Regions from separate parts of the Streptomyces sp. NPDC102467 genome, predicted to be linked through region 1. Evidence: riboswitches for the same ligand, from Rfam matches in the RefSeq annotation. Region 1 holds a riboswitch; each other region holds the start of a gene.

Region 1 (10,343 bases):
AACCCCCGCCCCGGAGCGCAGTTCAGGGTGTTCGCCGACGGCAACGGCCTGGACGTCGTACGCGCCCAGTACCTCGACCTGACCCACCAGCCGCTGCCCGACGGGCACGCCCTGCCGGGGCGCACGTTCATCGTGGAGAACTACGCGCCGCTGTCCGCGCTCCGGGCCCTGATGACGTCCACGCTGCCCGCCCGCCGCTCCGCCGTGACCGGGGAGTTCGCCTGGCACGCCGCCGACGACGTCGCGCCCGCCCGGGCCATGGCCGCCGCATGGTCCCAGCACGCGGCACGCCGGCTGCTGCGCCGCCCGCGCCCGACGGTCGACGACCTGCCCGAGGCGCTCTACGAGGGGCCGAGCGGCCCGACCGAACCCGCTGCCGCCGTCCGGACCGCGACGGCTGAACGAAAGGCGAGCTGCTGATGCACGACCTGTTGGTGGTGGGCGCAGGCCCCTACGGCCTGTCCATTGCCGCCCACGCCCAAGCGCGCGGCCTCGACACCCGGGTCCTCGGGCGCCCGATGGACTCGTGGCGCCACCACATGCCCCGGGGCATGTTCCTCAAGTCGGAGCCGTGGGCCTCCAACCTCTCCGCGCCGGGCGGCCGATTCACCCTCGACCAGTACTGCGCGGACGAAGGCACCGTCGCCCGGCACGGCCTCCCGACCCCCGTGGAGACCTTCACGTCCTACGGCCTGTGGTTCGCGCGGCAGGCGGTGTCGCAGCTGGACGAGCGGCTGGTCGAGCGCATCGACACGGCGCCCGACGGATTCACCGTGCGGACCGAGGACGGGCAGCTCCTGCGCAGCAGGGCCCTGGCCCTGGCCAACGGCCTGCTGCCGTACATGCACATCCCGGAAGCCCTGCGGGGCCTCTCGGGCGAGTACGTGTCGCACAGCAGCCGGCACAACGACCTCGGCCGGTTCAGGGGCTCGGACGTCACGGTCGTCGGAGCGGGGCAGGCCGCGCTCGAGATCGCGGCGCTCCTCGCCGAACAGCAGACCCGGGTGCGGATCGTCGCGCGCGCGGCGCAGCTGGACTGGAACGACGTCCCGCCACCTTGGGTGCGCCCCTGGCACAAGAGCCTGCGTGCCCCGCACAGCGGACTCGGCTGCGGCTGGCGCAACTGGTTCTACGCCGAGCGGCCGGGGGCGTTCAGCAAGCTGCCGGAACGCACCCGGGCCGCCATCGCCACGACCGCGCTCGGGCCCGCGGGCGCCTGGTGGGTCCGGGACCGGGTGCGGGCCGCCGCCATCGACATCCGGATGGGGCGGACGCTGGTGGACGCGAGGCCGTCATCGGGGCGGATCCACCTGCGCGCGGTGGGCTCCCCGCACGGCATGGAGGACTTCGAGACCGATCACGTCATCGCGGCCACGGGATTCCAGGCGACCTGCGCGCGGATGACGCTGCTCGCACCCCGGGTGAGGGACATGCTGGCCCGCCCCGAGGAGACACCACGGGTGGCCCGGGGCTTCGCGTCCGCCTGCCCGGGTCTCTTTCTCGCAGGACTCGTGACGACGCCCGACTTCGGCCCGGCGATGCGCTTCGTCCACGGAGCGACCTACACCGCGCCCACCCTGGTCGACGGGGTCGAGCGGTACCTGAGGCGGCAGCCCTGGCGGGGCGGTTCCGCGGTGCCGCCCGGCCGGAAGGCCGCGCCGGCCCCCGTGGCGGTCGCATCCGACAGCTGACGCGACAGGCGGCGGGCTCTACGGGGCTCGATGGGGCTCGATGGGGTGACACGGCGGGCAAACGGGTGAACCGGTTCTTCAGAGCCCGCGGCCCGGTGGTCCACTGTCGCCTGTCATGAGGACGGCCGCGCTGTCTTCCTCCAGCCGTCGGCTGCACGCCGATGGAAGGCAGCTCGTATCCGCGGTGTCCTCTGTGGGCCGGGAAGAGCGTTGGCGTAGCTCTTCCCGGCCCGACACTCAGCGACGTGCCGTGCGGGCCCTGCGATACAGGATTCCGCCGCCGACCAGGAGTCCGGCGCCGGCGGCCGCGGCCCCCAGGACGTTCTGGTCGACTCCCGTGTCGGCGAGCCGCTCCTGCGCCACCGGCGCCCGGAGGACGGCCGTCGCCCCCGTCATCGGTACTGCCCGACGGCTGACCGCGTCGACCTCGCCGGCGTCGTGCGCACCGGGAAGGGCTCGGTCGGCGGGCGGCGAAGACGGCCCCTCGTGTCCCTCGTGCCCCTCGTGCGGAGCCGGCGGCACCTCGTCCTCCGAAGACCCCGGTGTCGTAGTCGTGTGCCCCCCGTTGGCACAGGAGTTGCCCATGGCGGGGTTGAGCGCGCCCACCACATCGACGGTGTCGCCGCACAGATTCAGGCCGACGTTCACAGGGGCCTGCACGGAGTTGCCCGCCAGGACACCTCCGGACTGCGTCGAGCTCCCGGTAGCGGTGGCGGCAGGCGTGTCGGTGTGGGGCGCGCGCGTGCGTGCCCTGGCCGGAGCGTGTTCGGTCGTGTCGTCGCCGTACCCGCCCGCCCGCGGGTGGCTGACCGAGGAAGCGACGGCGTGGGAGTGCCCGTCGTTCTTGCATGTGTTGCCGAACGCCGGATTCCCTACGCCCACCGCGTCGACGGAGTTGCCACAGAGATTGACCGGGACCGCCACGGGGGCCGCGACCGAATTGCCCGACAGCACGCCGGGAGAACCGCCCGACTGCCCCGTACTGCCGGTCCCGGCGATCGCGCTGCCCCCGGTCATGGACAGAATGCCGGTCGCCGCCGCAGCCGCCACCGCCCCGATTCTCAGTGCCTGCTTCAATGCGTTTTCCTTTCCTGCTCGAAATTCGAAGCCGACCCTGGCGCTCGGAGGCATCCAGGGTCGGCCGGGGGACGAACTGCGGTTCCCGCGTCAGTCGTTGGCGCAGGGGTTGCCGAAGGCGGGGTTCAGCAGGCCGATGACGTCGACGGTGTTGCCGCAGAGGTTCACCGGGATGTGCACGGGAACCTGCACGAGGTTGCCCGAGAGGACGCCAGGGGAGCCCACGGCCGCACCCTGCGCGCCGGAGTCGGCGAACGCCGGGGCCGCCATACCGAGGGCCATGACCGCACCGGCCACGATGGCGGCGCTCTTCTTGACAGACATGTCTTTCTCCTTTTTGCCGAGGAAGTGACTCGCGATAAAAAGGCCCGAACCGCCCGCAGTTGAAGGATGCGGACGGCCCGGGCCGGGTGCGCAGTGGCTGATCAGCCGTTCTGCGTACCGTTGCCGGAGAGGACCGGGATGTCGTCCAGGATGTGCGACAGCGGCTCGTCGCCCTTGGCCTGCGTCGAGTTCTCGACACACTGCTGGTTCTGCGGGGCCGACAGGATCGGGATGTCCTGGACGCCGACGTTGACCAGACCCACGATGTTCTGGATGTTCGCCTTGACCGGCAGGCCGACACAGGGCTTGTTCAGCGAACCCTGGACCAGGCTGAGCTGCGGGCTCATGTCGCCGTCGGTCGAGGAGTTACCGAAAGCCTGCGACGCGCCGTTGCCGCTGGCGGAGGTGGTGCCGCCGTCGTTACCGATCGCGAGCGCCGTGGGCGCGGCCGCGGCGGAGATACCGACGACGGAGACGGCGACTGCTGCTGCAGTCATAGCCTTCTTGAGCATTTTTCTGTTCCTTTTCTGACAGGCACCGGTTACTGCGAAAGGAACAACTCCCCGGGAACGCGATGGTTCCGCAGGTTCACCCGTTGCGCCGAGAGTCTGATTATCCGCACGGCGCGCGATTCCCCGTCCGAGTGAATTCGGGCAACCAAATCAGCCCGCGCGCAGTTGATACGGATGCTCTCGGAAACAACTGAAGGGAATCCCTCATGATGAAGAAGGCTGTGGCGGCTGCCGCTGTCACCGCGTCTCTCGTCGGCATCTCCGCGGCGGCGGCGCCCCAGGCGCTGGCGATCGGGGACGACAGTCCGACGACCTCGTTCAGCGGCAACCACGCGTCGCAGTCGTACGGCAACTCGTCCACGTACGGCAACATGAGCCCGCAGATGGCGCTCATCCAGGGTTCCCTGAACAAGCCCTGCATCGGTCTGCCCGCCAAGGCGAACCTTCAGAACATCGTGGGTCTGGTCAACGTCGGCGTCCAGGACATCCCGATCCTGTCGGCCCCGCAGAACCAGCAGTGTGTCGAGAACTCGACGCAGGCCAAGGGTGACGAGCCGCTGTCGCACATCCTGGACGACATCCCGGTCCTTTCCGGCAACGGAACCGGTAACCACTGATCCGTATGCCGTACGCGTTGGGCCGCCGGGACCGGCGGCCCAACTTTGTTTTTCGAGTGCTCGCGTAGTTCGCAGGTATTACGCCGAATGGGTCAGGGTTCGCAACTGTCGCAATCCTGGCCAGTTGTCTATGCGTAGCTCCGTAACGGAGTTCGCTCATGAAGGGAATTCGCATGAAGAAGCTGTGGGCAACCGCAACGATTGCCGCTTCCGTCGCCGGCCTGTCGGCGGTGGCTGCTCCCCAGGCTCTGGCCATCGGTGACGACGGGGCCACCACGTCGGCCAGCGGCAACGGCGCCCAGCAGGCGTACGGCAACTCCTCTGCCAAGGGGGACCAGAGCCCGCAGCTCACCCTGGTCCAGGGCACGCTGAACAAGCTCTGTGTCGGCCTGCCGGTCAAGGCGAACGTCCAGAACATCGTGGGTCTGGTCAACGTCGGCGTCCAGGACATCCCGGTCCTGTCGGCCCCGCAGAACCAGCAGTGCTCGGAGAACGCGACGCAGGCCAAGGAAGACGAGCCGCTGTCGCACATCCTGGACGACATCCCGGTCCTCGCGGGCAACGGCGTGCAGAACCACTGACACACCTGAGGGGCAGCTGCTGAGCGCAGCTGCCCCTCACGCGTGTCCGGATGCCCTGGTCAGCTGCCGAGCAGGTTGGTGACCGGCGCCACCAGGTCCGTGACCTGGTGCAGCTCGCTCAGCTTGTTCAACTGGTTGAGGCCTTGGAGCTGCTCGGCCGTACGGGGCACCTCGTCGCGGTGCGCGGCGGGCACGGCCATGGTGGAGACCGCGTCCAGCGTCGCGGTGGGGGAGATCATGTTGCTGGACGGGTCGGGCAGCGTGGCGGCCCCCGCGGCCGGTGCGGCGATCGCGGTGGAGCCGACTGCGAGCAGAACCGCGGTGATAACTCGTCGAGTTGAGGTCATGTCTCCATAACTGCACGCAGGACATGGCGGACACGGGACAAGGAAGCCCCCCACTCGACAGGTCTAAACGCCGGTCGGCCGTGCGACAGGACCGTGCGACGGCCGGGTGGCCGGGCTCCCGACCGGCGCAACAGATCCTGCGCCGCCGGCCCGCACGGGTCACGCTGCCAGTGACCGAACCGGAGGTACCGGAGGCATGGCGAGGTATGGCATGGCAGCGGGCAGGCGGGCGCGCAACGTATCGCTGGGGTTCCTCGTCCCGGCTCTGATGGGCGCCGTCGCGGCGTGCGGCTCGTCGGCCGGCACCGCCGCGGACGTCGCGGCACACCCCGACACCCGCCCCGCCGGCCACGCCTTCGCGCACCCCGGCGTGCTGGTCGGCACGGCGCAGCTGACGGCCGTCCGCGACCACGTCGCCCGTAAGGAAGAGCCGTGGCTGTCGGCGTACAAGGAGATGAGCACGAGCAAGTACGCCGCCCTCGACTACAAGGCGAAGCCGTACGCCGTCGTTCGGTGCCCGCCCGACACCCGGCCGGGCCAGGGCTGCGTGGAGGAGCGCGAGGACGCCATCGCCGCCTACACCCAGGCGCTGCTCTGGAACATCACCCGTGACAAGGCCCACGCCGTCAAGGCCGTGCAGATCCTGGACGCCTGGGCGGGCACGGTGAAGCGGCACACCGAGGGCAACGCCGGGCTGCAGACCGCCTGGGCCGCCACGTCGTGGGCGAAGGCCGCCGAGCTGATGCAGTACACGTACGACGGCTGGCCCGACGGCCAGGAGCTGAAGTTCCAGCGGATGCTGCGCGACGCCTACCTGCCCGGGGTGCGCGGCGGTTCCGCCGACTTCAACGGCAACTGGGACCTGGTCATGGCCGACGCCACCATGAGCGTGGCGGTCCACTTGAACGACCGGGCCGCCTTCGACCAGGCCGTGCAGCACTTCAGGACCCGCGTCCCCGCGTACTTCTACCTCTCCTCCGACGGGCCGCTGCCGGTGCGGCCCGCGGGCAGTGACATCGACACCCCGCAGAAGCTACAGACGTACTGGTTCGGGCAGAAGACGTTCAAGGACGGGCTCGCCCAGGAAACCTGCCGCAACTTCAAGCACGCCAGTTACTCGCTCGCCGCGACCTCCCACATCGCCGAGACCGCCTGGCACCAGGGCCTCGACCTGTACGGAGAGGTGAAGGACCGGCTCGCGGCGGCGCTGGAGTTCCACTCCAAGTACCAGCTCGGCGCCACCGCCCCGGCCTGGCTGTGCGGTGGCAAGGTGCAGCGGGACATGGGGCCCGACACCGAAGTGGCGCTCAGCCATCTCCGGGGACGCCTCGGGATGGAGCTTCCGGAGACCGAGAAACTCACCCGGCAGCAGCGGCCCGAGGGCACGGACGATTTGTTCGTGGCATGGGAAACGCTCACGCACGCGCAGGCCGCATAGCGGCCGCCGCCGTGGCCGCGGGGAGCGATTGGCTTTCACCGTCCCGGATGGCGTAGTGTTGCATTCATCGCCGCGGGGTGGAGCAGCTCGGTAGCTCGCTGGGCTCATAACCCAGAGGTCGCAGGTTCAAATCCTGTCCCCGCTACTGAAGGCAGAGGCCGGAATCTTTCGAGATTCCGGCCTCTGCCTGTTTGCGGGCCTCGGTGGCTTTACGGGATTGACCCGGACGGAGCAGTAATGCTCGCCCCCGGCCCGCCTTCCGGGAACCCTTGGTGAGACGCCGGGTATCGGCCGCGGACGTGGCGGGAGACAAGTGGTGGGGCAGCGAGGAGGGCGGCACGGACTCGGGGCGGATTCCGTCGCCACGCGTGCCTTTCTCCGCGTGCTGCCCCTGCTGCTGATCGTCGGCGGTGCGGTCTACGAGTACTGCACGCCGTCCGGGTTCGCAGGGTCTCCCCTGTTCAGCGCGGCGCCCCTGGTCGTCGCCCCGTTCTTCTCGCTGGGCAGCACGATCATGGCCGGGGCCGTCTCGATCGGCGCCATCGTCGCCGTACACCTCAGATACTCGTTCCACTCCGACGTCTACACCGAGATGGCCACCGTGGCCACGGTGTGCGTCCTGGCCTGCTTCATCAACCGGATCGTGCGCCGCGGCGACGAGCAACTCGCCTCGGCGTGGCAGATCGCGGAGGCGGCCCAGCTCGCGGTGTTGCCGGAGCCGGCCGGGCGGATCGGCGGCCTGGCCATCGCGGCCCGGTACGAGGCGGCGCAGGCCGACGCGTTCATCGGCGGCGACCTGTACGCGGTGCAGGACACTCCGCACGGCGTGCGGCTCGTGGTCGGGGACGTACGCGGGAAGGGCATGGGTGCGGTCGCCGCCGTGGCCGTCGTCATCGGCGCGTTCCGTGAGGCCGCCGAGCAGGAGGGCAGCCTGGAGGCGGTCGCCCAGCGCCTGGAGCGGGCGCTGGCCCGGGAGGGCGGCCGGCGCCGCGGCATCGACGACTTCGAGGGCTTCACCACCGCGGTGCTCGCCGAGATCCCGCACGGCGGCGACGTCCTGCGCATCCTGAACCGCGGGCATCCCGAGCCGATCGTGGTGCTCGGCGACGGCACGGTCCAGGTGATCGAGCCCGCCGAGGCGGCGCTGCCGCTCGGCCTGGGCGAGCTCGGCTCCTGGCCGGACCGGGCCACCGAGGCCGGCTTCCCGCCCGCGGCGACGCTGCTGCTCTTCACCGACGGGCTCTCCGAGGCGCGGAACGCGAGGGGCGTCTTCTACGACCCCGCGGCCCGGCTCGCCGGCCGCGTCTTCCCTGGGCCGGGGGAGCTTCTCGCGACGCTGGCCGAAGAGGTACGCCTGCACACCGGGGGCGGCGCCAGTGACGACATGGCGCTGCTCGCCGTACGGCGTCCTTGATCGATGTCACGAGGGGTGACCGCACGACACCACTGCGCATAACAATTGACACTACGTCAGAAACTGACGGGTTTGGGATGCGCCGGAACCGGCGGTCAACTCGCCCGATTGCGCCCGCTCGTGCCCCGTTAAGTCCAGGCCGTGAACGTGAACGATCAATGGGAACGGCTTGGAATTACTGTCGGCTGTCTATTAACGTTCGATAACGCAGCGCGGTCGTCCCAGCCGTCACTAGCGACGGCTCCGTGCGCACACGCTTAATCCCGAAAGGGAGCCGGGGAACCACCAACTTGGGGTGAATCAGGCATCGTTCCGTCGCTTTTCGGGCGCCGGACGTGCTCGTAGGAGACCTTCCTGCTCCGAACCCGTCAGCTAACCCGGTAGGCGAGAAGGAAGGAAAGGAGAGCGCCCCCGTGGCGTCGAACCGCCCTGCCCCCGAGTTCTCCGGATTCTCCGCCGACCCCGCCGATGGCGGGTTCGGTGTCGAGCAGGAGACCTGGGAGGAGTGGAATCCCACCGAGGAGTCCGTCCGTCCCGTCCGCGGCAAACACCGCGTAGCCCGGCAGCGCGGCGGCCTCGCGCGCAGCTCCACGGTCCTCGGTGTCGGCGTGATCGCCGCCGTCGGCGCGGGCGGCATCGCCAGCGCGCAGGGCGGCAAGCCCGCCGTCCACATCTCCATGCCCGACCTCTCGGCGGTCAAGGACTCGCTGCCCGAGGCGAAGTCGCTGCCCGGCGTGGGTGCGCTCATATCCGACGGCTCCGACTCCTCGTCCGGCGCCGCCTCGGCCACCCCGCTCACCACGGTGGGCAACGGGCAGTCGGACGCGGGCGAGACGCTGCGCGCCCGCATCATGCAGCAGGCCGAGACCCAGCAGAACGCCGCCGACGCCACGGCGCAGGCCGCGGTTCAGAAGGCCGCCGCCGAGCAGGCCGCCGAGGAAGCGTCGGCGAAGCAGGAGAAGGCCGAGGCCAAGGCCGCCGCCGACAAGAAGAAGGCGGCGGAGGAGGCCAAGAAGAAGGCCGAGGCCGAGCGCCTCGCCAAGCTGGCCAAGAGCTTCAAGCTCCCCGTCGCCTCGTACACCATCACCGGCACCTTCGGGCAGCCCGGATCCATGTGGTCCTCCGGCTACCACACGGGCCTCGACTTCGCGGCTTCCACGGGTACGCCGATCTACGCCGTCCACAGCGGCACCGTCACCGAGGCCGGCTGGGCGGGCGCGTACGGCTACCGCACGATCATCACCCTCGACGACGGCACCGAGCTGTGGTTCTGCCACCAGTCCTCGCTCAACGTCAGCGCCGGACAGAAGGTCTCCACCGGCGACGTCATCGGCCGCGTCGGCGCCACCGGCAATGTCACCGGGCCCCACCTCCACCTGGAGGTCCACCCCGGCGGGGACGCCACCGGCATCGACCCGGCGGTGTGGCTGCGCGGCAAGGGCCTCACTCCCTGAGCCCTGTCCGCCCCTGCGGAACACGGGTACGGAACACGGGTACGGAACACCGTGTCCGGAATACCAGGTTCCGTAGGGGCGTTGAAGTCGGGCATGACTTCTTCTCCCGCACTGCGCAAGCTCGGCTCCTCCGACCTGGAGGTCTTCCCGCTCTCCCTCGGCGGGAACGTGTTCGGCTGGACCGCCGACGAGGCCGCCTCCTTCGCGGTGCTCGACGCCTACACCGCCGGGGGCGGCAACTTCATCGACACGGCGGACTCGTACTCGGCCTGGATCGAGGGGAACAAGGGCGGTGAGTCGGAGACCGTCATCGGCAAGTGGGTCAAGGCCCGCGGCAACCGCGACGACGTCGTCATCGCCACCAAGGTCGCCCGCCACCCCGACTTCAAGGGCCTGCGCGGCGCCAACATCAAGGCCGCAGCCGACGCCTCCCTCACGCGCCTGGGCACCGATTACATCGACCTGTACTACACGCACTTCGACGACGACGAGACGATCCCCGTCGAGGAGATCATCGGCGCGCTCGACGAGCTCGTGAAGGCGGGCAAGGTGCGCAACATCGCCGCGTCGAACATCTCGCCCGAGCGCCTCCAGGAGTCCCTCGACTTCTCCGACCGCGAGGGCCTCGCCCGGTACGTCGCGATCCAGCCCCACTACAACCTCGTCTCACGCGACACGTACGAGGGCGCCCGGCAGGACATCGCCTCCCGCGCCGGGCTCGCCGCCGTCCCGTACTACGCGCTGGCCGCCGGCTTCCTGACCGGCAAGTACCGGCCCGGCGTCACGGTCGACAGCGCGCGGGCCGGAGGCGCGGCCAAGCACCTGGAGACCGAGCGCGGCCGACAGGTGCTGACCGCCCTCGACGAGATCGCGGGGGCCCGCGGCGCC
Region 2 (10,343 bases), on a different contig from region 1:
GCTTGACGCCGGCGGTCCACACGATCGTGTTGGAGTCGGCCTCCAGGCCGTTGCTCAGCACGACGTGACCGTCCACGCAGGAGGGCATCGTGGTGCTGAGGTAGACCTCGATACCGCGGGACTCCAGGTGCTTGCGGCCGTAGACGCCGAGCTCCGGGCCCACCTCGGGCAGCACCTTGTCGGCGGCGTCGACCAGGATGAAGCGCATGTCCTCGCGCTTCACGTTCTTGTAGAACTTCGCCGCGTCGCGTGCCAGGTCCTCGACCTCACCGATCGTCTCGGCGCCCGCGAAGCCGCCACCGACGAAGACGAAGGTGAGCGCCTTGCGGCGGATCTCCTCGTCCGTCGTGGACTCGGCCTTGTCGAGCTGCTCGAGCACGTGGTTGCGCAGGCCGATGGCCTCCTCGACACCCTTCATACCGATGCCCACCTCGGCCAGGCCGGGGGTCGGGAAGGTGCGGGAGACCGCGCCGAGCGCGATCACCAGGTAGTCGAAGGGCACCTCGTACGCCTCGCCGACGAGCGGGGCGACCGAAGCGACCTTGCGGTCCTGGTCGATGGTGGTGACGCGGCCGGTGAGAATCTCGGCTCCCGGCACAGCGCGTCGCAGCGGGACGACGACGTTGCGCGGCGAGATGCTGCCGGCGGCGGTCTCGGGGAGGAAGGGCTGGTACGTCATGTACGAGCGCGGGTCGACGACCGTGACGGTCGCTTCCGCGTAACGCATCTTCTTCAGGATGCGTCGCGCCGCGTACAGGCCTACGTACCCACCCCCGACAATGAGGATCCTGGGACGCTCCGTGGTGCTCATGCCATCGAGTATCCACCCGTCTGGAGGGGGGTGCTCGTGCGCCCCTTCACAAGGATGGGTGGGGCCTCTGCTACACTTCGCCGCCCACGTGACCCAGGTCATGGTCGACAGAGGGAACCACGGTCCGCCGCCGGTCGTTGCTCACCCCTCTTGAGCAGCCACGGTGAGCATTCGGACCCACTGAACCACTCCCGGTTCTCACCTCCGCGCAACGCTCCCGTAACCCCGGCCACCCCTCCCGCCGGAGCCCGTGGACAGCCCCGAACGGGCCCACGGTCAAAAAACTGCGTCCAACGGGACCGATTTCCTTGTGAAGAAGTTCACGAAGTTTCCCGACGGGGTGTCGCCGGAGCGTGTCGCGGGCCCCGTTCATGGTGCTCAGACGGTACGCGACACGCTCAGGCGAGGGCGCTCCGGGCCCGAATCCGACGCCAGGTCCGGCCCCTCGGTCAGGCGATGGACCAGGCGATGCCGTCGAGGATGTCGTGCTCGCTGACGACCACCTCGCGGGCGCCGGTCCACTCCATGATCAGACGCAGCACGAGGGCCCCGGATGCGATGACGTCGACGCGGCCCGGGTGGATCACCGGGTGCAGCGCGCGCTGGTCGTGCGTGGACGTCAGCAGCCAGTCCGTGAGCTCCGCGACCTTCTCGTAGGAGACGCGGGAGTGGTGGATCGCGGCCGAGTCGTACGCGCTCAGGCCGAGCGCGAGCGCCGCCACCGTCGTGACCGAGCCGGCCAGGCCGACCAGTGTGCGGGCCTCGGTCAGCGGGACCAGCTGCGTCACCAGGTCAAGAGCCGCGACGATGTCCTCGCGGATCGCCTCGATCTGCTCGGGCGCCGGCGGGTCGGTGACCGAGCCGTCCGCCGCGACCAGGTGACGCTCCGTCATCCGTACGCAGCCGATGTCGACGGAGTGGGCGGCGCGGACCTGCTCGTCTCCGACGACGAACTCCGTCGAGCCGCCGCCGATGTCCACGACCAGGTAGGGCTTGTCCAGGTCGGCGCGGCCCGTCAGCTCTTTGGTCGCACCCGTGAAGGAGAAGGCCGCCTCCTCGTCACCGGTGATGACCTCCGGCTCGACGCCGAGGATGTCCAGGACGCCGCGGACGAAGTCGTCCCGGTTCGAGGCGTCGCGGGACGCGGACGTGGCCACGAAGCGGATGCGCTCCGCGCCGTGCTCCTTGATCACGGCGGCGTACTCGCGGCAGGCCGCGAACGTGCGCTCCAGCGCCTCGGGGGCCAGGCGCCCCGTCCGGTCGACGCCCTGACCGAGCCGCACGATCGTCATCCGGCGGTCCAGATCGATCAGTTCGCTCGTCTCCGGGTCCGCGTCCGCGACGAGGAGACGGATCGAGTTCGTACCGCAGTCGATGGCGGCGACCCGGGTCACTCCGTCACCTCCGCCGACACGCACGCGCCCTTCTTCCACCACTGCGGCAGCATCGCGATCGCCTCGTCGCCCAGCGGGTTCACACCCGGCCCTGCCGCCAGCGAGTGCGCCACCAGGACGTGCAGGCACTTCACGCGGTCCGGCATGCCGCCCGCACTCGGGAAGTTCTCCAGGACCTCCATGGCGTCACGGCGCGCGATGTAGTCCTCGTGGGCCGCGCGGTACTGCCGCGCCAGCTCGGGGTCCGTGCCCAGGCGCTCCGTCATCTCCTTCATCACGCCGTTCGCCTCCAGCGTGCCGATGGCCGAGGCCGCGCGCGGGCACGTCAGGTAGAACGTCGTCGGGAACGGCGTGCCGTCCTCGAGCCGCGGGGCCGTCTCGACGACATCCGGGTTGCCGCAGGGGCAGCGGTGCGCGATGGCCCGCAGGCCGCGCGGCGGGCGGCCGAGCTGCTCCTGGAACGCGCGGATGTCGGCGTCCGTGGGCGCCGTGGACTCGGTCTGGGGCGGGGGCGTTTCCATGCCTGTCTTTCACTTCGGTGTGTGCGGGGAAGGGGCGGGGGCGGTACGGCGGTCAGTTTGCCCGGTCGGCCTTGTCGACGCCGTCCCAGACGTTCGAGTACCAGGGACGGTCGGTCTCGCCCTGCTCGGCGCGCTCCGCCGCGGTGGACCGCGCGTCGGGCACCACGTACCCGGTCTCGCCCGGCATCACCATGTGCAGGCGCTCGCGGATCCGCTGCTCGGCGTACGCGTCGTCCTGCCAGCGGGCCTTCTCGTCCCGGAGCCGGTCGACCCGGTCCTTCGCCTCCTGCTGCTGGCGCTGCAGGTCCGCGATCTCGCCGCGCTGGGACACGTACTGCCTTATCGGGTACGCGAGGGCGACCACGAGCGTGCAGACGACGAGGGCGAGCAGCGCGGCCCGCCCGGTGAGGCGGGAGCGGCGGGCCTGGCGCTTGTTCTGCGAGCGGTAGACGCGCTCCGCGGTCTGCTCGCCGAGCACGCGCAGCCGGGTGGCCGTGGAGAAGCGGGCCGAGTCGTCGCGGCCCCTGCTTCGGAGCTTTCCCGGCATCGCCTGTCCGCCTCCCCGTCTGACTGTCCGGCTGCCTACGTACGTACGTCCCCGCACACGGTACGGGACCGAGTGCGGGGACGTACGGAACTACCGGCTCACGCGGGGGCGGGTCAGCCCTTGTAGCGCGGGAAGGCCGAACGACCGGCGTAGACCGCCGCGTCGTCCAGGATCTCCTCGATGCGCAGCAGCTGGTTGTACTTGGCGACGCGCTCGGAGCGGGCCGGGGCGCCGGTCTTGATCTGGCCGCAGTTCGTGGCGACGGCCAGGTCGGCGATGGTGACGTCCTCGGTCTCGCCGGAGCGGTGGGACATCATGCACTTGAACCCGTTGCGCTGGGCCAGCTCGACGGCGTCCAGGGTCTCGGTCAGCGAGCCGATCTGGTTGACCTTGACGAGCAGGGCGTTGGCCGAGTTCTCGTCGATGCCGCGGGCGAGGCGCTCCGGGTTGGTGACGAACAGGTCGTCGCCGACGATCTGGACCTTCTCGCCGAGCTTCTCGGTGAGGACGGTCCAGCCGGCCCAGTCGTCCTCGTACAGCGGGTCCTCGATGGAGACGAGCGGGTACGCGGAGACGAGCTCCTCGTAGTACTCCGTCATCTCGGCGGCGGAGCGCTCCTTGCCCTCGAACTGGTACTTGCCGTCCTTGTAGAACTCGGAGGCGGCGACGTCGAGCGCGAGAGCGACCTGCTGGCCGGGGATGTAGCCGGCCTCCTTGATCGCCTCGAGGATGAGGTCGAGGGCCGCGCGGTTCGAGTCCAGGTTCGGGGCAAAGCCGCCCTCGTCGCCGAGACCGGTGGACAGGCCCTTGGCCTTCAGCACCTTCTTGAGGGTGTGGTAGACCTCGGTGCCCCAGCGCAGCGCCTCGGAGAAGGACTCCGCGCCGATCGGGGCGATCATGAATTCCTGGATGTCGACGTTGGAGTCGGCGTGCGACCCACCGTTCAGGATGTTCATCATCGGGACGGGCAGCAGGTGCGCGTTCGGGCCACCGAGGTAGCGGAACAGCGGCAGGTCGCTGGCCTCGGACGCGGCGTGCGCCACGGCGAGGGAGACGCCCAGGATCGCGTTGGCGCCGAGCGAGCCCTTGTTGTCGGTGGCGTCCAGGTCGAACATCGCCTGGTCGATCAGGCGCTGCTCGGTGGCGTCGTAGCCGACGAGCTCCGGGCCGATCTGCTCGATGACGGCGAGGACGGCCTTCTCGACGCCCTTGCCCTGGTAACGGTTGGGGTCACCGTCACGGAGTTCGATGGCCTCGAAGGCACCGGTGGAGGCGCCGGACGGAACAGCAGCACGACCCGTGCTGCCGTCGTCGAGGCCGACCTCGACCTCGACCGTGGGGTTGCCTCGGGAGTCCAGGATTTCCCGGGCTACGACGACGTCGATGGACGGCACGAGCATCTCCTTCTGGGATGTGACACAACAGTGCGGGCAGGGTGGCCCGCACCCATGAGCGTAACCGGCTCCGAGGCATCGGCCAGCCGACCGCCCGCCTTGTGGACAACGCCGACAGCGAAATGTTCCTTAACGGAACAAAGACAGCGACCTCCGTCCCGGATGCCGGGACGGAGGTCGCTGAAACGAGCGGCCCTCGGGGTGAAGCGGCGGCCTGACCCGGCATCCGCCGATGCCGAGCCGAACCGACGCCTCCCCTGTAAGCCCCCATGCGCTCCTATAGGCAGGCCGTAACAACAGGGCCCCTATAAGAAGGACGGGCTTACTTCAGGTGCAGCTGCTGGCCCGGGTAGATCAGGTCGGCGTTGCTGACGATGTCCTTGTTGAGCTTGAACACCTTCTGCCAGTCGGTGCCGTGCGCGTCGGCGATCTTGCTGAGCGTGTCGCCGGTCTTCACCTTGTACTCGCCGTCGCCCTTCTCGACCTTCTTGCCGGTCGGGGTGGTGACGGTGTCCTTCTTCGACTCCTGCTGCTGCGGCTGCTGGCGCTGCTCGGAGCGGGTCGTCGTGGAGGAGTCGGAGCGCTCCTGCTGCTGCGGCTGGGACTGCTGCTGCGAGGAGTCCGACGAGGATCCGGCCGGGGCGGAGTTGCTCGTGTCGGCGCCGGACAGGCCCACGCCACAGCTCGGCCAGGCACCCTTGCCCTGCGCGGCGAGAACCTTCTCGGCGACCGATATCTGCTGCGCCTTGGACGCCTGGTCCGCGGAGGACGCGTAGGAGGTGCCGCCGTACGCGGCCCAGGTCGAGGACGAGAACTGAAGGCCACCGGTGTAACCGTTGCCCGTGTTGATGGACCAGTTGCCACCGGACTCGCACTGCGCGACCGCGTCCCACTCGGAGGTGGAGGCGGCGGAGGCCGAGGTGGCGCCCATCAGCGGGACGGCGACAGCGGCACCGGCGACGCCGGCGAGCGTGGCGACACGGACAGCCTTGGACGGGCGGCGGTGCTTGCCCTTGCTGGAAAGCAGCATGGAGAGATCCCCTCACCGACGCCTACGAGGTGAGCTGTCGGGTTCGGACCAGTGAGTGTCCGGCCGCGCATCCTTGTGCGCGGCTTAACCCCAAGCCGGTTTCCCGGCACTTACCTTGGGTCCCCCGCTCCTGCCTACGGCGCTGACGCGTCGACTGTTCCCGTACGGGCGTCGGCAGGATTCGGCGTGACGTCCAACGGGGCCCGCTGTGGCGAGCGGTGACGACCGTAAGCAGTCGATCCGCCCTATTTCAAAGACGATCAGGGTCTTTGAGACTCATGTCTCACTCTCGCAAAAGTGGACATACGCGCCCCAACCGTCTCTGAACTCCCGCTACTTTTCGACCGTTTCGAGGCCAAGATCCAGACTCTGACCAGGAAGGATGAGGTCGGGGTCGGAGCCGACCGTCTTCTTGTTCAGGTCGTAGAGCGCATCCCACCCGCCGCGCACGTCCTGAGCGTCGGCGATGTCCCAGAGACTGTCGCCGGAGCGCACCGTGTACGCCTCCTCGGTGCGGTCCTCCTCGCGCGAGGCGTGCCGTCCGTCGCCCGTACGGGAGTCGGAGGTGTCGTCCGCGGCGGGGTCGCCGCGGTGGCGGCCGGCGGAGTCGGCCCCGGACTCGTCGGAGGCGGAGTCACCGGAAGCGGAGCCGGAAGGGGACGGCGTCGCGGAGGACGTGGGGTCGTCGGCCCGGCCGGACTTGTCCGACCCGCCACCGTCTTTGCCTGCGGCGTCATCCGACGCGTCATCCGACGCGCTGTCGCCCGCCTTGTCGCCCGCCTTTCCACTTGCCTTGCCACTTGCGTCGCCGCTCGGCTCGTCGCTGGAGTCGCCACTCGGATCGCCGCTCGCCGTGTTACCGGAGGTATCCCCCGAGGCCTCGGCTGACGGCTCGTCCGACACCCCGAGCCCGACCCCGACGGAGGGATCGGCCGGGTCGGACGCCTGCGGGGAGACGGTCGCGCCCGGGTCGACATCGGCCGACTCGTCGCCCTGGGTGAGACCCGCCACGAGCGAGCAGCTCGGCCAGGCGCTGGGCCCCTTGGCCTTGAGCGCCTGCTCGGCGACGGCGATCTGCTGGGAGCGGCTGGCCTCGTCGGCGCTCGGCGCGTAGTCGAGGCCGCCGTACTGCTCCCACATCTCCTGGGAGAACTGCAGTCCGCCGAAGTAGCCGGTGCCCGCGTTCAGGCTCCACTGGCCACCGGACTCGCACTCGGCGAGCTTGTCCCAGGTGGTGGTGGAGGCGGCGCTCGCGCTGGTTGCCGCGAGGAGCGGTATCGCGATGACGCTGCCGGTGACGCCGGCGGCGACGACGAGAGCAGGGGCCTGACGGGGGCGACGGTGTCGACCGTTCCCGGAGAGCATGCGGTTGCCTTTCGCGAGACTGATGCAGCAGCACGCGACGGGTGATGTGGTGGTGCTTGTTGTGCATGTGTCGCGATGACTGGTGAACGTAGCGGGACTCGAACGCTTGTCACAAGTCGATGCAGCGCAGATCACGTCAAAGTCACAGAGTTGACTGGTCGTCAGTTCTGCTGGGGTGTGAACTCCACCGGCAGCGTGCGCAGTCCGCGCATGATGAGCCCGCCCCGCCAGCGCAAATCGGCGGGATCCTGGGCAAGTCGCAGGTCCGGAAGGCGCGTCAGAAGGGTGCGGAGCGCAGTCTGTCCCTCCAGTCGCGCGAGGGGAGCGCCGAGGCAGTAGTGGATGCCGTGGCCGTAGCCGAGATGCTGATTGTCGCGGCGGGAGAGATCGAGAATGTCCGGATCGGTGAAGCGCGCCGGGTCCCGGTCGGCGGCGGCGAGCACGACGAGGACCGGGTCGCCGGCGGCGATGTCCTGGCCGCCGATGCTGAGCGGCTCCGTCGCGAACCGCCAGGTCGCCAGCTCCACCGGGCCGTCGAAGCGCAGCAGTTCCTCTACGCCGGTCTCCAGGAGCCCGGTGTCGCCCTCGGCCAGTGCCTGCTGCAGTCGCTCGCGCTGTTCCGGGTGGGTAAGCAAGGCATATGCCCCGTTACCGACCAAATTGACCGTGGTTTCGAAACCGGCGAAAAGCAGGATGAATGCCATGGCCGCGGCCTCGTTCTCGGTGAGGTGCTCACCTTCGTCGGAGGCGCGGATCAGGCCGGAGATCAGGTCGTCGCCCGGCTCGTTGCGCTTGCGGTGGATCAGCTCGGCGAGATAGGCGCGCATCTTCTTCACGGACCGGGCGACGCCGCCGCGGGGCCCTCCCCCGTGCCGGATCATCATGCCCGCCCAGTCCCGGAAGTCGTCCTGGTCCTCGCGCGGGACGCCGAGCAGGTCGCAGATGGCGTAGATGGGGAGCGGGAAGGCGAAGTCGTGGATCAGGTCGGCCTCGCCGTTCGCCGCGAAGCGGTCGATGAGGTCGTCCGCCAACTCCTGCACACGGGGAGCGAATTCGGCCACCGTGCGCGGGGTGAACGCCTTCGAGACGAGGCGGCGCAGGCGGGTGTGGTCCGGCGGATCGATGTTCAGCAGATGCGTCATCAGATCCGCCTTGCGCTCGCCCGGGATACCCGTCTTGCCCTTCGCGTGGGACGGCCCGTCGTGGTGGTCCGGATTCTTGCTGAGCCGCTGGTCGGCGAGGGCCTGGCGGGCATCCGCGTACCGGGTGACCAGCCAGGCCTCGACGCCGCTGGGAAGGGTCGTACGGTGCACGGGGGCGTGCTCGCGCAGCCATGCGTACGCGGGGTAGGGGTTGGTCGCGAACTCCCAGTCGAAGAGTTCGGGCATCGCGGCGGGGACAGGGCTTTCGGTCACCTCCCGACCGTATCCGGCGTCCCCGGAGCGGGTGACACGACCGTGGACGGCCCTAGGGGCGGTCCGGCCCCTCCAGCCCCTCCAGCCCCTCCGTCGAGCGGATCGCCGCCCGGTACGCGCGTGCCGCCGCCCTCAGGGCCGCCTCCGGGTCCTCACCGGACGCCTCCGCGCGCAGGGCCAGGGCCAGCAGCTCGTAGCCGATGCCCCGGCCCGTCGGGACGGGGACGTCGAGGCCCGCTGTCCGCACCCGGGAGCCGAGCTTCGCGGCGAGGGCCAGGCCGGGCTGGCCCACCGGGACGCCGTCCGTGACCGAAGCGCGGCGCTTGGCCTCGCCCTTCTTGCGCAGCCAGATCTCCCTGACCTCTTCCGGCGTGGACGCGCTCTCGTCGCCGAAGATGTGCGGGTGGCGGTGGATGAGCTTCTCGACGATGCCGCCCGCCACGTCGTCGATCGAGAAGGGGCCGGCGTCCTCGGCGTCCTCGGCGTCCTCACCGGCTTCGCCGGGCGCCTCCTCGGCGATACGGGAGTGGAAGACGACCTGGAGGAGTACGTCGCCGAGCTCTTCCCTGAGCTCCGCGCGGTCGCCCGTCTCGATCGCCTCGACCAGCTCGTACGCCTCCTCGATCGCGTACTTCGCCAGGTCCTCGTGGGTGCGCCGGGACGTCCAGGGGCACTCGCGGCGGATCCGGTCCATGACCTGGACGAGGTCGAGGAGGCGGGCGCCCGGCAGGTCGTAGGAGCCGGGAAGGAGTTCGAGGGACGGCATCTGCTCGCGGCCCGAGCCGGCCAGTGTCGCCAGGCCGTCCGTGAGGCGCCGGTCTCCCTCTGCGGTGGCCAGGACGACGACGGTGCGGCCGCCGTCGGCGCAGCGGTCGACGAGGTCGCGGGCGGCGAGCGGCGCGGTCGCGAGGGTGACCTCGACGCCGGCGTCCTTCACGTACGGCAGCTGTGGGTGCGCGGCGTCGGCGCACAGCACCGCGTCGGCGCCGCGCAGCGCCTCCCACGCCTGCCAGGACAGCAGCCCCGGGGCGACCCGGTGGCTGGTGGTGAGCAGGACGATGCGGCCGGCGTCACTGGTGGTGCTGGATCCGGTGGTGGTGTCGCTGCTGGTGCCGTGCACCTCTCGATCGTTCACCACCCGAACGTAACGCAGGCCGCTGACAGTGCTCCGCCCCGGAGCCCGCCCTAGGACCTGTCTTCAAACCCCCTCCCCCAGCCTCCGGCCGGGGGGACCCCCAGAGCACGCACCAGACGCCGCGGGGCCGCCCTTCGGGCTGGGGGCGCCTCCCAGCGTTAGCTGGGGGAGGGAGTTCGAAGACAGGCCCTAGGCGGTCTGCTGGGATTCCGCCGGCTGCTTCGTGACCTGCTTGAGCCAGGGCGTCTTCGCCTCCACGAGGCGGCTCGTGGGGGTCACCTTCCAGGCGCCGTAGCGGGGGTTCAGGTCGACGTTCAGCTCCTTGGACGCCGTGCCGAGGGCCTTCCAGAACACGCTCTGGCCCTCCTGCGTCTGCATGTCGGCGCCGAGCGCGGTCGCGAGCTTCTGTGCCTCGATCTCGGTGCGCAGGCTTTCGGTCAGCCGCTTCGGCGGGACGCTGTACTGCGACAGCCAGGCGGACTCCAACTGCTTGGATCCGCCCGCCTGTTGCTCCAGGCCGGCCCGCATGTCCTGCATCTCCTTGCGGGTGACGCCGACGCCCTGGTCGGTGGCGGCGCGGTGCAGGACCCGGTCGAGGACCATCGTGTGCAGCGTGTTGCGGGTGAGGCCGCCGGTCTTGGCGATGGCCTGTTCGTACTGGGCGCTGTCGGTGGTGGCGGCTTGTTGCGCGTCACGTACCTCGTTCACCCGGGTCTCCAGTTGGGAGACCG
Region 3 (9,737 bases), on a different contig from region 1:
TGAGAGCAGCGGAGGAGACCACCATGACCCGACCGTCCGGCCGTTATGTCCTGCCCGAGTTCACGGAGCGCACGACCTCGGGGTACCGCACGCTCGATCCGTACTCGAAGCTCTTGGAGGAGCGCATCGTTTTCCTCGGGACGCCGATCGACGACACGTCCGCCAACGATGTGATGGCGCAGTTCATGCACCTCGAATACACGGCGCCGGACCAGGACATCTCGCTGTACATCAACTCCCCCGGCGGCTCGTTCAGCGCGATGACGGCGCTCTACGACACGATGCAGTACGTCAGTTGTGACGTGGAGACGACGTGCCTGGGGCAGGCCGCGTCCGTCGCCGCGGTGCTGCTCGCCGCCGGGGCGCCGGGCAAGCGGATGATGCTGCCCGGCGCGCGCGTGGTGCTCGACCAGCCGGCGCTGCCCGAGCCGGCACAGGGCCAGCCCACCGATCTGGAGATCCAGGCACGCGAAATGGCGCGTATGCGGGAGCAGTTGGAGGAGTTGCTCGCGCGGCACTCGGGGCGGGCGAAGGACCAGGTCGGCCTGGACATCGAGCGGGACACCGTGCTCGACGCCCACCAGGCCCTGGAGTACGGCCTGGTGGACCAGGTGCTGCGGAGCCGCAAGGCCACGCTCGGCGCACAGGGCGCGAGGTGACATGCCGGTGTTTCCACCCGAACTGCCGCCGCTGCCCGCCCTGACCCGCGCCGAGTGCGAGCTGGTGGACAGCTACCTGGCGGTGGTCGATCTGATCGCGCGGATCAACCCGGCGCGCGGCGACCACACCTACCGAGGGCTGCGGGCGGCGCAAGCGCTCGTCGGGCGGGCGTCGGCGCTGCGGGACGCCTTGGAGCTGATGCACCGGCGGGGCGAGAGCGAGGTGCACGCGCCAACCCTGACGCGGGCTCTGCGCGTCCTGGATGGCGAGAGGCGTACACAGAGAGTCACTTTGCCGCCAGAAGCGGTCAGTTGAGATCGCAGGGAGTCGCGGCTCGCGCAAACTGTCTGCGCCCGAGCCGAAACGGCCCAGATGGTGTACCACCAAATGGCCTAGACACTCATACATCATCAAGACGGTCAGAGTTGCGCTCCGGCGGTACGCGGACGCCGGAATGACACGTTCCGCCCCTGGTACGAGCGTGGTCAGGTGTCGCGGGCGCGGCCCGGAAGCAGGACTGTCCACCTGAACGGGTCAAGCGTGAGCAGCCTCACTTACCGCCGGTTCAACTCGGTTTCGGCTCCACATGTGCGTGAAGATCCCTCCGACGACAAGCCCCCGCCGCCGCGGCGGGGCGGTCCGTGCGGACGCCGAGTCCTGCCGCCGTGCGGATGCCAGGTCGACAGAAGTGCATCGGCAGGAGTGGAGGACCCAGGTACGACGGGCCACCGGCCCACCTCGACGGAGGTGGTGCCCGAGGGGCCCTTGGGGTGAAGCCGCACCATGCGGCCGGGCATCTTCGCCTGCCCGAACCCGACAGGTCACCCTTCACAGGCGGCTGACGAAGGGTTGCGCATGTCTGCGCTCAATCGTGTTCCCTCGCTGCTGGCCCGGGCCGGCACCGCGTCGGTCCTCACCCTCGCCGTCGCAGGAGCCGGACTCATGGTCCCCGGCGCCGCGTCCGAGGCGTCGGCGGCTACGGCTTCGACCAAGGCATTGAGGGTCGCGGCCTCCAAGAAGGGATCGCCGTACAGGTGGGGCGCCACGGGCCCGCACCGGTTCGACTGCTCGGGCCTGACGCTCTATTCGTTCAAGCGGGCGGGCAAGAAGCTGCCCCGCACCGCCGCGCAGCAGTACAACAAGACCCGTCATGTCTCCTCGTCCCACCGCAGGACGGGTGACCTGGTCTTCTTCCACTCGGGCCGGAGCGTCTACCACGTCGGCATCTACGCCGGGAAGGGACGGATCTGGCATTCGCCCAAGACCGGCGCGGTGGTGCGGCTGGAGAGGATCTGGACGCGGAGCGTCTGGTACGGCCGGGTGCGCTGACCCCCGCCGCACGGAGCGGCCCGTGGGGACGGGCCCGGCGCCGGGCCCGTCCCCACGCGGCCTCCCACGCGGCCCCTCACGCGGCCTCTCACGCGATCAGCGGCTCCAGAAGGAGGGCCAGGGCCAGGAGCACCAGCGCGCTCCCGGTGACGGCCTCCACGGCGCGGGCCGTGCGCGGCCTGCGCAGCCACCGGCCGAGCCGGTCCACGAGCAGGGCCACGGCCGGGAACCAGAGCAGCGCGAGCGCCACCACGATCGCCGAAAGAACGGCCGTTCGCGGAAGGGCGGGGCTGCCCGCGGGCACGAACTGCGGCAGCACGCTCAAGAACGTGATCGGCGCTTTCGGATTGAGCGTGTTGGTCAGGAAGCCCTGCCGCAGCGCGCCGCCGGCCGGGCCCCGCTCCGGGCCGGCCCCGTCGTCGGCCCGCTCCCGCAGGGGGCGCAGCGCCGACTGCAGTGTCTTCGCGCCCAGGTAGAGGACGTACGCACCCCCCGCGAGTCGCAGGGCGCCGAACAGCGTGGGTACGGCGGTGAGGACCGCGGCGAGGCCGGCGACGGCCAGCGCGGTGTGGACGAGCAGGCCGCAGGCGACTCCGAGGGCGCAGGCGACTCCGGCGCGGCGCGAGACCATGGAGTTGCGCACGACGACCGTGAAGTCCGCGCCGGGCAGGGCCACCATGCCCGCGGCGACGCCGGTGAAGGCGACCAGTTGAGCGTCCATGCACTTCAGCCTGCCCGAGCCCGGCCTTCAGCAGGTATGTGCAATATCCTGAGTCTGCCTAAAGCAACGCTTAAGGCCGGGGCCTTCGCGCGCGGGGCTCCGGTGGGATTCCGTACGGCTTCGGAGGCGGCCCATGTACGACCCGACGCGGCTCGCCGCGCTGGTGGCGGTCTCCGAGGCCGGTTCGATCACCCGGGCGGCCCAACGCCTGGGATATACCGTGCCCGCGCTCTCGCAGCAGCTCGCGAAGTTGGAGCGGGAGGCAGGGACGGCACTGCTCGTGCGGCACCACAGGGGCGCCCGGCTGACGGGTGCCGGCGAGGTGCTGGTGGAGACGGCGCGGCGGGTGCTCGACGAGATGGCGCGGGCCCGGCACGAGCTGGCGCGGCTCGCCGGCCTGTCGGGCGGGCGGCTGCGGCTCGGTACGTTCACGACGGCGGGGATGCATCTGCTGCCGCCGGCGCTGACCGCGTTCCGCAGGGCCCATCCGGATGTGGAGTTGACGGTCGCCGGGTACGAGCCACCGCTCGGGGTCGCCGCGGTGGCGGCCGGCACCGTCGATGTGGCGCTCACTCACACTTATGCGCCCTCCGAGCCCGTGGCGGTGCCCTCTTCCGTGGTCCAGGAACCCGTCCTCGTAGAGGAGTTGGTGCTGGTGACGGCTCCCGGACAGGCGCTGACGGCGGGGACGGCGGGGACGACGCGACTGCCGCCGGCCGAGCTGGCGGGGCAGGCGCTGATCAGCATGGCACCGAACCATCCGCCGCGGCAGGGCGTCGAGGCGGCGCTTGCGCGGGCCGGAGCGACACCGTCGGTGCTGGTGGAGACGCCGAGTTACGCGCTGGTGTGCGCGCTGGTAAGTGCCGGGCTCGGTGTGGCGGTGGTGCCGGAGATGGTGGCGCGGATGTCGGCGACGCCGCTCGGCGTACGGCATCTCGAACCGGGGGACCTGCGGCGGACGGTGTCGGTGGTGCACCGGGCGGACGACACGAACCCGGCGGTCGACAGCTTCCGGGCGCTCCTGCGCGGGGCGTTCGGCCGCTCTTCACACTGACGGAGCGTCAACAGGCAGCAGCGGGCGGCACGTTGTTGTCCTTTGCGGCGGCGATCCATGGCAGTGCGATCCATACGGTCTTGCCGCCCTCCGGGGTCGGCGACACCGAAAGCCGTCCGCCGCACTCCGCGGTGAGGCAGCGGATGATCACCATGCCGCGGCCGTTGTCCTGCTGGACGGCGGCGGGCAGTCGCTTGGGGTAGCGCGGGTGGCTGTCGGTGACGCCGATGCGCAGCCGCTCGTCGTGTTCGAGTTCCAGGTCGACGGTGAAGGTGGGCGACATGCCCAGGGTGTGCTGCACGGCGTTGGTCGCGAGTTCCGACACGATCAGCCGGACGGTGTCGGCCGCGTCGGTGTCCCCCGGCATGCCCCACTCCGACAGTACGTGGCTCACGTACCGGCGGGCCGCGGAGACCGAGGCGGGTTCGCTCGGCAGCGTGACGGATGCTTCCAGGTGGTCTGCCATGGCGACGTCGTCCCTTTCCCACCGGGGCCGCGCCTGTCGACTCTGGCGGTTCGCTGGCGTGCGGCCTCCGACTTCTGCTTCGCGCCAGAGTGCCACTTGGATGCCCTTCCGTGCTGCTGATCCCCCAAGATATGCATATATCTGTCGCTCGAAGCGGTGAACTCTGCGACGAGAGACCGTATTTGGGCGAGCGCACGCCGGTTCCTCTACCGTCTGATCAGGAGTCGCTTCGCACGGGCCAGGAAGGAGCCCCGGCCGGGCGACCCGAGGACGTTGAGGAGTCAACATGAAGTACGGTCCCGCGGTCCGCCGTCGCAAACTCGGTGCCGAACTGCGCGCGTTGCGCGTACAGGCCGGACTGACCAGTGGCCAGGCGGCCCGGCTGGTCGGCTGGCACCAGTCGAAGGTGAGCCGGATCGAGACAGGACGCAGTGGCGTGAAGGCAGCGGATGTGCTGCGCCTGCTCGACGCATTCGAGACGAAGAATCCGCGGCAGCGGGAGCTCGTGGTCGCATTGGCAGGTGCGGAAGATACTGGCGGACACCATTGGTGGCACGCTTATCGGGGGCTATTGCCGCCTTCCTACCGCGATTTCATCAGCCTCGAATCGCAGGCCTGCCGGATCCGGACGCTGGAGACGAGCGTGGTGCCGGGGTTGTTGCAGACGCCCGAGTACGCGCGGGCGGTGACCCGTTCGGTGCTGGCGGGGATGCCGGACCAGCACATCGAGGCGCTGGTGGAGGTGCGGCTCGCGCGTCAGGATGTGCTGCGGGCGCAGCCGCCTCTCCAGCTGAGCGCGGTGCTCGACGAAGGGGTGTTACGGCGCGAGGTGGGTGGGTCCGGCATCCTGCGACGGCAGGTGGCGCACCTGGCCGAGGCGGCACAAATGCCGCATGTCCAAATTCAGGTGCTTCCCTTCTCTGCGGGTGGCCACATCGGCCTCAGTGGCCCTTTCGTTGTGTTCTCATTTCCGAACACATCCGATCTGGATGTGGTTGTTCTCGACCATTTGACGAGTAGCCTCTACCTCGAGCGGAAAGAAGACCTCAAGGCATACACAGAGGCCTTTGACACCCTTCTCCTCCGCGCACTTTCGCCCGAGGACTCGTTGGAATTCATCGCACGGATCGCCGGGTAACCGAGCGGACGAGGACGCCGACACCTCGCCACGGGCCGGCACTGCGTAAGGGGGCACCATGAATGCACTGCCTCGGCACGTTCCTTCCGTTCCCTCCAGCTCGTCGCTGAGCGGCGCACGGTGGCGGCGCAGCAGCCGCAGCACCGGCGCCAACAACTGCGTCGAGACAGCCCCCCAGACCTCGGGGCCCACGTCCGGACTGATGGCCGTCCGTGACTCCAAGAACACCACGGGGCCCGCCCTGCTGTTCGCACCCTCCGCCTGGGAGGGGTTCGTCAACTCCCTGTGCTGAAAGCGCTGTTGGGAGCAGTGCGGCTGATCACCCGTACCGCCTCGCCGAGTTGTTCGTCGGTGAGGTCGGCGCGGGCGGTCAGCCGCAGTCGCGAGATGCCGTCGGGCACCGACGGCGGGCGGAAGCAGCCCACCGAGAGTCCCGCCGCCCGGCAGTCCGCGGCCCAGCGCACCGCTTCATCGGGCGAGGGCGCGCGCACCGAGACGACCGCCGCGTCCGGCCGCACCGCCAACAGGCCCGTGCCGGTGAGCAGTTGATGCAGAGACGTCGCCACCTCGCGGGCCCGGTCCGCGCGCTCCGGTTCGCGGCGCAGCAGACGCAACGCGGCCAGGGCGGCGCCGGCCGCCGCCGGGGCGAGCCCGGTATCGAAGATGAACGTACGGGCCGCGTTCACGAGATGGTCGATGACCCGGGCCGGGCCGAGGACCGCGCCGCCCTGACTGCCGAAGGACTTGGAGAGGGTGACGGTGGCGACGGTGTCCGGCGCTCCGGCCAGGCCCGCCGCGTGCGGGGCGCCGCGGCCGCCGGCCCCGAGCACACCGAGACCGTGCGCGTCGTCGACCAGCAGCCCCGCCCCGAACTCGCGGCACACAGCGGCCAGTTCGGCGAGTGGCGCCCGGTCCCCGTCGACGGAGAAAACGGTGTCCGAGACGACCGCGGCGGGTCCGTCGTGCGTACCGAGGGCCTTGCGGACAGCGGCGGGGTCGGCGTGCGGCACGACCTGGGTGGCGCCGCGGGCCAGTCGGCAGCCGTCGATGAGGGAGGCATGGTTGGCCGCGTCGGACACGATCAGTGAACCGTGCGGGGCGAGCGCGGTGACCGCGGCGAGGTTCGCCGCGTAACCGGAGGAGAGGACGAGCGCGGCCTCGAATCCGCAGAAGTCGGCCAGTTCCCGCTCGAGGCGGACATGCAGCTCGGTGGTGCCGGTGACCAGCCGGGAGCCGGTCGCCCCGCCGCCCCAGCGGCGTGCGGCCTCGGCGGCGCCCTCGACGACCTCGGGGTGGCGGGCCAGACCCAGATAATCGTTGCTCGCGAGGTCGAGCAGCGGGGAGTCGGCCGGGCGGGGGCGCAGGGTGCGGACGAGTCCGGCGGCTTCGCGGGCGCGGCGCTCCTCGTCGAGCCAGCCGAACGCACGAACGGGGGCTGTGGCCATGACTCCCTCTGGTTGCAGGTTTTGTAGGTAACGCACAGACCCTATTCGGGCCGCCACAGGGTCAGGGTGTGGCAATACCCACACGTCGAACGCTCTCCTTTGTACGAAGTCTCCTTTCGCAGGGGCGTCCCCATAGGCCAAGATCTGACGCCATGGACCTGCTGAACACGCTGGTGGACAAGGGGCTGCGGCGCGAACTGCCGAGCCGTGAAGAGGCGCTCGCCGTGCTGGCGACGTCGGACGACGACCTGCTCGACGTGGTGGCCGCGGCCGGAAAGGTGCGCCGCACGTGGTTCGGGCGCCGGGTCAAGCTCAACTATCTGGTGAACCTGAAGTCGGGGCTCTGCCCGGAGGACTGCTCGTACTGTTCGCAGCGCCTCGGCTCGAAGGCGGAGATCCTCAAGTACACGTGGCTGAAGCCCGATGAGGCGTCCAAGGCGGCGGCCGCCGGGGTCGCGGGCGGCGCCAAGCGGGTCTGTCTGGTGGCGAGCGGGCGCGGGCCGACGGACAAGGACGTGGACCGGGTCGCGAAGACGATCGACGCGATCAAGTCCGACAACGAGGACGTCGAGGTGTGCGCCTGTCTCGGTCTGCTCTCCGACGGACAGGCGGAACGGCTGCGCGGGGCGGGGGCGGACGCGTACAACCACAACCTCAACACGTCCGAGGCGACGTACGGCGACATCACGACGACGCACACGTATGCGGACCGGATCGACACCGTACAGAAGGCGCACGCGGCCGGTCTCTCGGCCTGTTCCGGCCTGATCGCGGGCATGGGCGAGAGCGACGAGGACCTGGTCGACGTGGTGTTCGGGCTGCGTGCGCTGGACCCGGACTCGGTGCCGGTGAACTTCCTGATCCCCTTCGAGGGGACACCACTGGCCAAGGAGTGGAACCTCACCCCGCAGCGCTGCCTGCGGATTCTGGCCATGGTCCGCTTCGTCTGCCCGGACGTGGAGGTGCGGATCGCGGGCGGGCGCGAGGTGCATCTGCGCTCGATGCAGCCGCTGGCCCTGCACATCGCCAACTCCATCTTCCTGGGTGACTACTTGACGAGTGAGGGACAGGCCGGCCGGGCGGACCTGGAGATGATCGCGGACGCCGGGTTCGAGGTGGAGGGCACCGACGAGGTGACGCTGCCCGAGCACCGGGGCGGCGGGTGCGGTTCGGTGTGCGCCTCCGATTCCGCCTCCGATTCCGGCTGCGGCTCGGTGGGTGCACAGGTCGAGGTGCCCGAGGCGCGTACCGATCTGGTGGCCGTACGCCGCCGCGGCGCGGGGACGGATGTCGCGCCCAATGCCTGATCCGCGCGTGGACGAGCTGCTGGCGCTGGACCGGCAGCATGTCTGGCACCCGTACGGTCCCATGCCGGGCCGGCAGCAGCCCCTGGTCGTCGAGTCGGCGGCCGGGGTGCGGCTGCGGGTCGCCGGGCACGGTGAGCTGGTGGACGGCATGTCCTCGTGGTGGTCGGCGATCCACGGGTACAACCACCCGGTGCTCAATGACGCGGCGCGCGGCCAGTTGGAGCGGATGAGCCATGTGATGTTCGGCGGGCTCACGCACGAGCCCGCCATCGGGCTGGCAAAGCGGCTTGTCGACATGTCGCCGGACGGCCTTGAGCACGTGTTCCTCGCCGACTCCGGCTCGGTGTCGGTGGAGGTCGCCCTCAAGATGTGCCTGCAGTACTGGCGCTCGCTCGGCCGGCCCGAGAAGCGGCGGATGCTGACCTGGCGCGGCGGCTACCACGGCGACACCTGGCAGCCGATGTCCGTGTGCGACCCGGAGGGCGGGATGCACGGGCTCTGGGCGGGGGTGCTGCAGGAGCAGGTCTTCGCGGACGCGCCGCCGAGCGCGTACGAGGAGTCGTACGCGGAGCATCTGCGGGAGCTGATCGGACGGCATGCGCACGAGCTGGCCGCCGTCATCGTGGAGCCCGTGGTGCAGGGCGCGGGCGGGATGCGGTTCCACTCCCCCACGTATCTGCGGGTGCTGCGGGAGGCATGCGACGCGCACGACGTGCTGCTGGTGTTCGACGAGATCGCCACCGGTTTCGGGCGCACGGGCACGCTGTTCGCGGCCGGGCACGCGGCGGTGACGCCGGATGTGATGTGTGTCGGCAAGGCGCTGACCGGCGGCTATCTGACGCAGGCGGCGACGCTGTGCACGGCGCGGGTGGCCGACGGGATCTCCCGGGGCGAGGTGCCGGTGCTCGCGCACGGGCCGACGTTCATGGGCAATCCGCTGGCCGCGGCGGTGGCTTGCGCCTCGATCGACCTGCTGCTCGGCCAGGACTGGCAGGCGGAGGTAAAACGGATCGAGGCCGGGTTGCGTGACGCCTTGTCAGGCGCCATGGAAATGCCGGGAGTTCGCGAGGTACGTGTGCTCGGCGCCATCGGCGTCGTGCAGCTGGACCACGAGGTGGACATGGCGGCGGCGACGCGCGCGGCGATCGCAGAAGGTGTCTGGCTGCGGCCGTTCCGCGATCTCGTCTACACGATGCCGCCGTATGTCACCGGTGACGAGGATCTGGCCCGGATCGGGCGCGCGGTGTGCGCGGCCGCGCGGGAGGGATGAGCGGGGATGGCGAGTTCGACGGTACTGGTGGTCACGGGGACCGGGACCGAGATCGGCAAGACGGTGACGACGGCCGCGGTGGCCGCCGCCGCGGTGCGCGCGGGGCGCTCGGTGGCCGTGCTCAAGCCCGCGCAGACCGGCCTCGCGCCGGGTGAGCCCGGGGATGTCGACGAAGTGGTGCGGCTCGCGGGGCCCGCGGTGACGCCGGTCGAGCTGGGGCGGTATCCGGAGCCGCTTGCGCCGGGGACGGCCGCGGCGCGGGCCGGACTCGCTCCGGTGCGGCCCGCTCACGTCGCGGAGGCGGCCGAGAAGTTGGCGGCTTCGCATGATCTGGTGCTCGTCGAGGG

What was found. Region 1 has a riboswitch for cyclic di-AMP ahead of ACIREE_RS17685 (M23 family metallopeptidase). Riboswitches for the same ligand answer to the same signal wherever they lie in the genome.
Region 2: another riboswitch for cyclic di-AMP. It lies ahead of ACIREE_RS28695 (transglycosylase family protein); the one in region 1 lies ahead of ACIREE_RS17685 (M23 family metallopeptidase).
Region 3: another riboswitch for cyclic di-AMP. It lies ahead of ACIREE_RS11650 (C40 family peptidase); the one in region 1 lies ahead of ACIREE_RS17685 (M23 family metallopeptidase).

What each region holds. Positions count from the first base shown of each region.
Region 1 covers NZ_JBIWKA010000008.1:20,908-31,250, reverse strand. Annotated here, with positions in the region: gene ACIREE_RS17740 (ATP-grasp domain-containing protein) at 1-420, shown strand, start outside; gene ACIREE_RS17735 (NAD(P)-binding domain-containing protein) at 420-1,691, shown strand; gene ACIREE_RS17730 (chaplin) at 1,929-2,768, opposite strand; gene ACIREE_RS17725 (chaplin) at 2,859-3,050, opposite strand; gene ACIREE_RS17720 (rodlin) at 3,194-3,604, opposite strand; gene ACIREE_RS17715 (rodlin) at 3,811-4,221, shown strand; gene ACIREE_RS17710 (rodlin) at 4,395-4,802, shown strand; gene ACIREE_RS17705 (hypothetical protein) at 4,862-5,149, opposite strand; gene ACIREE_RS17700 (alginate lyase family protein) at 5,361-6,587, shown strand; tRNA gene ACIREE_RS17695 (tRNA-Met) at 6,659-6,732, shown strand; gene ACIREE_RS17690 (PP2C family protein-serine/threonine phosphatase) at 6,901-8,001, shown strand; cyclic di-AMP (ydaO/yuaA leader) riboswitch at 8,246-8,403, shown strand; gene ACIREE_RS17685 (M23 family metallopeptidase) at 8,415-9,455, shown strand; gene ACIREE_RS17680 (aldo/keto reductase) at 9,549-10,343, shown strand, end outside.
Region 2 covers NZ_JBIWKA010000014.1:178,626-188,968, reverse strand. Annotated here, with positions in the region: gene ACIREE_RS28720 (NAD(P)/FAD-dependent oxidoreductase) at 1-811, opposite strand, end outside; gene ACIREE_RS28715 (exopolyphosphatase) at 1,261-2,205, opposite strand; gene ACIREE_RS28710 (DUF501 domain-containing protein) at 2,202-2,726, opposite strand; gene ACIREE_RS28705 (septum formation initiator family protein) at 2,779-3,273, opposite strand; gene eno (phosphopyruvate hydratase) at 3,387-4,673, opposite strand; gene ACIREE_RS28695 (transglycosylase family protein) at 4,990-5,697, opposite strand; cyclic di-AMP (ydaO/yuaA leader) riboswitch at 5,702-5,849, opposite strand; gene ACIREE_RS28690 (transglycosylase family protein) at 6,031-7,062, opposite strand; gene ACIREE_RS28685 (cytochrome P450) at 7,224-8,450, opposite strand; gene ACIREE_RS28680 (nucleoside triphosphate pyrophosphohydrolase) at 8,530-9,597, opposite strand; gene ACIREE_RS28675 (SurA N-terminal domain-containing protein) at 9,802-10,343, opposite strand, start outside.
Region 3 covers NZ_JBIWKA010000005.1:122,251-131,987, reverse strand. Annotated here, with positions in the region: gene ACIREE_RS11660 (ATP-dependent Clp protease proteolytic subunit) at 24-659, shown strand; gene ACIREE_RS11655 (hypothetical protein) at 667-975, shown strand; cyclic di-AMP (ydaO/yuaA leader) riboswitch at 1,381-1,512, shown strand; gene ACIREE_RS11650 (C40 family peptidase) at 1,516-1,989, shown strand; gene ACIREE_RS11645 (LysE family translocator) at 2,078-2,710, opposite strand; gene ACIREE_RS11640 (LysR family transcriptional regulator) at 2,844-3,764, shown strand; gene ACIREE_RS11635 (ATP-binding protein) at 3,772-4,230, opposite strand; gene ACIREE_RS11630 (helix-turn-helix domain-containing protein) at 4,517-5,368, shown strand; gene ACIREE_RS11625 (DUF397 domain-containing protein) at 5,427-5,660, shown strand; gene ACIREE_RS11620 (8-amino-7-oxononanoate synthase) at 5,644-6,813, opposite strand; gene bioB (biotin synthase BioB) at 6,966-8,120, shown strand; gene ACIREE_RS11610 (adenosylmethionine--8-amino-7-oxononanoate transaminase) at 8,113-9,390, shown strand; gene bioD (dethiobiotin synthase) at 9,397-9,737, shown strand, end outside.